Linked DNA regions of Gemmatirosa kalamazoonensis. The protein of the gene in region 1 binds, or shares a complex with, the protein of each later gene. Links are inferred from orthologs where the notes say so. Each region holds a gene or a part of one and is shown on either strand. Other genes may lie near its edges. The genes, in order: J421_RS20195 and dnaN.

What was found.
Region 2: the proteins of J421_RS20195 (region 1) and dnaN are in contact, whole or in part, in a solved structure (PDB 1OK7), measured with the Escherichia coli proteins. The link is inferred for Gemmatirosa kalamazoonensis from one-to-one orthologs.

What each region holds. Positions count from the first base shown.
Region 1 is NZ_CP007128.1:4,627,019-4,630,180, forward strand. The notes cover bases 1-2,848. They hold J421_RS20195 (DNA polymerase Y family protein), read left to right. Parts: upstream 1-736; coding sequence 737-1,960; downstream 1,961-2,848. Other genes in these bases: J421_RS20190 (alanine racemase), read left to right, coding at 1-633; J421_RS20200 (hypothetical protein), read left to right, coding at 2,070-2,300; J421_RS20205 (CPBP family intramembrane glutamic endopeptidase), read right to left, coding at 2,305-2,848. Also shown: more of J421_RS20205, read right to left, coding at 2,849-3,090. UniProt on the Escherichia coli protein: Poorly processive, error-prone DNA polymerase involved in translesion repair and untargeted mutagenesis. Copies undamaged DNA at stalled replication forks, which arise in vivo from mismatched or misaligned primer ends.
Region 2 is NZ_CP007128.1:1,210,106-1,213,257, reverse strand. The notes cover bases 16-2,853. They hold dnaN (DNA polymerase III subunit beta), read right to left. Parts: upstream 2,072-2,853; coding sequence 959-2,071; downstream 16-958. Other genes in these bases: dnaA (chromosomal replication initiator protein DnaA), read right to left, coding at 2,472-2,853; J421_RS05360 (P-loop NTPase family protein), read right to left, coding at 383-934; J421_RS05365 (sugar phosphate isomerase/epimerase family protein), read right to left, coding at 16-126. In the rest of the region: more of J421_RS05365, read right to left, coding at 1-15; more of dnaA, read right to left, coding at 2,854-3,152. UniProt on the Escherichia coli protein: Confers DNA tethering and processivity to DNA polymerases and other proteins. Acts as a clamp, forming a ring around DNA (a reaction catalyzed by the clamp-loading complex) which diffuses in an ATP-independent manner freely and bidirectionally along dsDNA.

The DNA.
Region 1 (3,162 bases):
ACGTTCTACCCCGGCCACGTGCGACAGAGCATCGGCGAGCAGGGCCCCGCCTTGGCCGACGTATCCGCGCAGCTCGACGCGACGCTCGGCGCCCTCGAGCGCGACGGGCTCACGCCGCGCATCGTGAGCGGCGGCTCGACGCCGGCCGCATGGCGCATGCACGAGGTGCCCGGCCTCACCGAGGTGCGCCCCGGCACGTACGTCTACAACGATCGCGTGACCGCGGCCGTCGGCGCGTGCGAGTGGGACGACTGCGCGCTGACCGTCGTCGCGACCGTCGTCAGCACGGCGGTTCCCGGTCAGGCCGTGATCGACGCCGGCGCCAAGGCGCTCGGCCGCGAGCCGATGGACCAGACGCGCGCCGGCGGCGGTGCCGCGCCCGGCTTCGGCGCGCTGCTCGACCGCCCCGAGGTCGTCGTGACGCGCATGAGCGAGGAGCACGGCATCCTCGACCTCTCGCGCACCGACTGGCAGCCGAAGGTCGGCGACACCGTGCGCGTGGTGCCTAACCACGTGTGCATCGTGGTGCACCTGAACGATCTGATCTACGGCGTGCGCAACGGCGTCGTGGAGACGCGCTGGCCGGTTGCCGCACGCGGGCGCGACGTGCCCGAGATGATTCCGGACTGGTAGGCCGTGGTGTCTCACGCGGAGACGCGGAGCACACGGAGAACTGCTAGACTGGTCGGTATGCTTGTCGTTCTCCGCGTGCTCCGCGTTTCCGCGTGAGACGATCATGACCCGTCGCATCCTCCACTACGACATCGACGCGTTCTTCACCCAGTGCGCGGCCGTCGAGTGGCCCGACACCGCGGGGAAGGCCGAGCTGCTCGTCGTCGGCGGCAGCGCGGAGTCGCGCGGTGTCGTGACGTCGGCGAGCTACGCCGCGCGCAAGTACGGCATCCGCGCCGGCATGGCGACGAGCACCGCGAAGCGACTGTGCCCGCAGGCCCTGTTCGTCCCCGTGCCGCGCGGCACGGTCGGCGAGAAGAGCCGCGCGGTGGTCGCGGTGATCCGCTCGCGTGCACCCGTCGTCGTGCCGACCGGCGTCGACGAGGGCTACGTCGATCTCACCGGCACCGAGAAGCTGCCCGGCTACGAGGACGCGGAGGCGTTCGCGCGGCGGCTGCGCGAGGCCGTGCGCGACGAGACGGGGATGACGCTCTCCATCGCCGTCGCGCCGAACAAGCTCGTCGCGAAGGTCGCCGTCGACTACGCGAAGCCGCACAAGGGCGGCGACGGCGTCATCGTCGTCGTGCCCGGCGAGGAGGCCGCGTTCATGGAGCGGCTCGCGCTGGGCGACCTTCCCGGCATCGGACCGAAGTTCGCCGAGAAGCTGGCGCACATCGGGCTGCGCACGGTGCGCGACGTGCTGCCGCTCGATCTGCAGGCGCTGACGACGATCCTCGGCGCCGACACGGCGCGCTGGCTGCACGACCGCGTGCGCGGGAAGGACGACTCGCCGGTCGAGGAACGCGACGAGGTGAAGTCGACCGGCCGCGAGGAGACATTCCCGCGCGACCTGCACGACGACGCGGAGCTGGAGCGCGAGCTGCTCGCGCTGTGCGAGCGCGTGGGCGCCGACCTGCGCGGCGAGCAGTTCCGCGCGCGCACCGTCACCGTGAAGATCAAGGACGGCGACTTCACGCGCCGCCAGGCGAGCCTCACGCTGCCGCGCGCGATCGAGAGCGACCGCGCGATCTGGGAGGTCGCGCGTCCCCTGCTCCACCGGCTGCGCCGCGCGCGGCGCGTCGGCGCGCGGCTGCTCGGCGTCACGCTGTCGCAGCTCGAGCACGCGTCGGCGCCGCAGCAGCTCGGATTGTTCGACGAGACCGTCGTCGCACCCGACGACGTCGTGGAGACCGAGAAGGACCGGCGCGTGTCGCAGACGGTCGACGCGATCCGCGCGAAGTTCGGGCGCGACGTGATCAAGCGCGCCGGCCGGCTGGACGAGAGCTGAGCCGCCCGCGGTGCGACCGGAGCGTTCGCCACTGGCGCGGCACGTGCGCCCCTTGGCCCTCGCCCGTCGGCCCTGGTAGTATTCCGCCTCACCCGCATTCCCGACTTCGATGGCGCACTCGCCGATCCTGCCGCCCAACCGCCACATCCCGTACAAGAAGGGTGGCTGGGGTGCCGCGCTCCTCACGCTCGCCGGCGTCGCGGCCCTGTTCCTGACGGCGTTCTACATCCACACGCGGACGTACCGCCACCCGCGCGACCTCATGATGCGAGAGGTATACGAGCAGCCGGGCAACGCGCACGAGGCCGCGCAGAGCACGCCGGCCCCCGAGCACCGGTGACGCGTCACCCGACGGTGAGCACCATCACGTCGTAGAGCGCGTGCGACCACGCGGTGATGCCGAACCCGCGGAGGACGTACAGCACGCTGAAGAACAGCCCGGCGAGCGCGCGGAACGTGAACGACGCGAGCGTGAACGCGTCGCCGTATGCGCCGATGTAGTGCGCCGCCGCGAACACCAGCGCCCCGACGCCCGACGCCACCGCGCCCGCGAGCGTCGGCCCGGCGCCGAGCACTCGGCGTAGCCCGAACGCGAGCGCGCCGACGAGCAGCACGCGGAACAGCAGCTCCTCGAACAGCCCCGCGCCGAGGGCGAGCATGAGCTTCGTCGGCCACCCCAGCGAGGCCATCGCACTGTCCGGCGCGGGCGCGATCGCGAGATGCGTGATGGCGAGATGCGGCTGGACCGCGTGCAGCAGCCGCGCCGTCGCCACGCCGATCACGAGCCCGCACACCACCGCGAGCACCGCCGACTCGGCGAGCATGAGCGCGAACACGTTGCGCTGCAGCCGCGCGCCCGAGCGTCGCATGTCCCACCCGGCGAGCCCCACGCAGCCGAGCACGACGAGCGCGACGACGACCATTCCGCCCCGCGGACCCGCGACGAGCGAGAACAGCGCGGCGAGCATCACCTCCGCGCCGTTGCGTACCTGCGCCGCATCCCCGTGCGACAGCAGCGCCGCCAGCCCCTCGTACGCCGCGAGCAGCGGCAGCGCGAAGAGCAGGCTGTAGCGCGGCGCGCGGCTGAGCCGCCAGTACGAGCTGGTTGTCGGGGCGAGGCGGGCGGGCATGGGCGAGGGCAGGAGGGCAGGAGGGCAGGAGGGCAGGAGAGGCGAAGGGAAAGCTCCTGCCCTCCTGCCCTC
Region 2 (3,152 bases), 3.4 Mb from region 1 along the record:
CGGCGGGAGCGATACGAACATCGCGGCAGCGGGCGCGCGCGGCAGCGCGAGCGCCGCGGCGCCTAACGCCGAGCGTGTCAGGAACTCCCGTCGACCGATTCGACCGCTCGCGTCGGAGGCGGACATGTGTGCGACCCTCAGAACAGCCGCTGGCTAGGCGGCGTGATGCCGGCCAATCGCAGGTGGACGGCCACCTGCCCCGGTGATGCGCGTGATGCTCCAGCGCCTTGGCGAGCAGCAGCGACCGCGGCATCCGCACCCGGAAGAAGGCTACCTCGTCGTCGAGCGCTGCCGGGCGTCGGCGGCGCGCCGCGGTCCACCCAGTTGCTGGCTGCTCTCGAGTGAAGCATCGCACCTCGGCAGGTGAGTGCCTAACGACTCCTCAGCCGGCGTCGCGCAGACGAGCGACGTGCCCTTCGAGCGCCGCGACACCGACGGCGGGCTCCGTGGCCGTCGTGTCCAGCACCGGCACGTCCAGCGCGTCGGCCTGGCCGCGCAGGTACGCTGCCCACGCGTCCATCTGCGCCGTGGCGAGCTCCGGCTGCCCGCGCGATCCCCGCAGGCGCGCGTTACGCTCGGCGTACGCGCAGTCGACGAGCACCACCGCCCCGCGTACGATCCCGTGCCGCGCGAGCGTGTCCCGCGCCGCCCGCGGGCGCACCGACCCGTCGAGCACCGCCACCGCGACGCGGTCGTCGTTGCGCGCGAGGCGCTCGATCCACGTGTCGAGCGCCCACGCCTGGAATCCCTCGCCGCCGCCGAAGCGTGCAGCGATCTCCGCCTCGGACGGGATGCCCATCGTGTCGAGCTCGTAGCAGCCCACCCCCCGCAGCCCGAGCGCGGCGAGGCCGCGGACCAGCGTCGACTTGCCCGCACCCGACGCGCCGGTGACGACCAGAATCGCGGGCGGCTCCGGTGCGGAGGTGGCGCTCACCGCGCGCCTAACGCGCGGGCACCGTCAGTCCATCAGGCGCAGCGGCATCACGAGGCACAGATACTTCGCCGGATTGTCCCACCCCTCCGGCTCCACCGTGGCCGCGCGCTCCGGCGCCTTGAACGTCAGCTTCACTTCCTCCGACGGCATGTAGCGCAGGATCTCGAGCAGGTACGCCGCGTTGAACCCGATGTCGAGCGGATCGCCATCGTAGCGGATCGGCAGCTCGTCCTGCGCCTCGCCGAGGTCCGGCGTCTGCACCGAGAACTTCAGCATCCCCGCGTTGAACGACAGCCGGATGCGGTGCGTCTGGTCCGAGGCGATCACCGACATGCGCTTCAGCGCCGACGTCAGCGATCCCTTGTCCGCGACGGCGACCTTGTCGTTGTCCTTCGGGATCACCTGCTCGTACGGGGGATACGGCCCCTCGATCAGGCGCGTGAACACGCTCGTCAGCGGCGAGCGGAAGCCGAGGTGGTTGTCGCCGCGCGCGATCTCGAGGTCCTCGTCGGCGGGGAAGAGCCGGCGGATCTGCTCCAGCGCCTTCGGCGGCACGATGAGATCGCCGCTCGGCGCGCCGGCCGACGCGATCGGCACCTCCATCTTCGCCAGCCGGTGCCCGTTCGTCGCCACCATGCGCATGCGATCCGGGCGCAGCTCCCAGAGCACGCCGTTCAGGATCGGGCGGCTCTCCTCCGTGCTCACCGCGAACGCCGTGTGCGTGATGAGCTGCTGCAGCTCGCCGCTCTTCACCCGCCAGCTCTGATCGAACTTCACGCCGGGGAACGCCGGAAACTCGTCCTTCGGCAGGCCTAACAGCTTGAACCGCGACCGGCCGCACTCGAGCGTCACCCGCTGCTCGCCGGCGGCCGCCACCTTCACCGGCGACGGCGGCAGCTCGCGCGCGATCTCGCTCAGCTTCTTCGCCGGGATCGTGATCGCGCCCGCCGTCTCCACGTCGGCCGCCACCTCCGTGCTCACGGCGATGTCGAGGTCCGTCCCGGACAGGCGGATCCCCCGCTCGGTGGTCTCGAGGAGGATGTTGGAGAGCACCGGGAGCGTCGTCTTGGCCGGGATGCTCGCCGCGACGGCGCCGAGGCCTTCCTGCAACTTCTCCCGTGAGATCGTGAAGCGCATCGAGACTGGGACAGGACGGGTTTCTGGGGAGGACCGGGGTCGTCCGGGGCGAATACTAAGCGCCGCCGGGGCGGTTTGGACAGGATGAGCCGGACGGCCAGGATGGACCCCAACAACAGAGTGCGCTTCGTCGTCTTTCCATCCTGTCCGTCCCGTTCATCCTGTCGACAACGTCGTTCTGCTGTAATGCTGTTCTTGATATAGAAAGACCAGCAACAGCAGTAGAGTCTGTGGACTCGTCGACAGATCCCGGAACTCCCGTCGGCGTACCGACTTCCGCCGTGGGAACCGGTGTGGACTCCGGCGTGGAGAACCGCCGCCGCGGGGAGAAACCCGGGCGCCGACGCCCCCACCGATCGGCCGCGCGTGGAGATCCGCGGAGTGCTGTGGAGAACGACCGTCAGGTGCGCAGCGTTTCCAACATCCCGCGGACCTTCTCCACACGCGCCCGGAACCGCTCGTCCTCGCCGATCATCTCCGCCGCGCGCTCCAGCGAGTGGATCACCGTCGAGTGGTCGCGCCCGCCGAACGCGTTGCCGATCTCCACGAGCTGGAGGCCGAGCAGCTCGCGGCACAGCAGCATCGCCACCTGCCGCGGCGTCGTCAGCGTCTTCGTGCGCGTCTTCGACTGCAGCCCCTCCGGCGTCACGCCCCACTCCGCGGCCACCATCTGCTGGATCGTCATCACCGACAGCGCGGCGTGCTGCGCGAACTTCGTCGTCGGCGACGCCGTGTACACCCGACTCCCGAGTCCCCCCCGAGTCCCGAGTCCCGAGTCCCGAGTCCCGATCCCGATCGCGTCCTCCGAGCGGATCTTGTCGCGCAGCGCCTCGCGCGCGAGCTCGATCGTGATGTCCTTGTGCTTCAGGCTCGCGAACGCCAGCAGCTTGATGATCGACCCCTCCAGCTCGCGCACGCTCGACGTCACGTGCTCGGCGATGAACTCGATCACCTCGTCGGGGATGGAGCTCTCCAGGTGGTCCAGCTCCGCCTTCTTCCGCAGGATCGCGACGCGGTGCTCGAACTCCGGAAGGTCGACGTTCGTCACCATCCCCCACTCGAAGCGCGACACGAGGCGCCC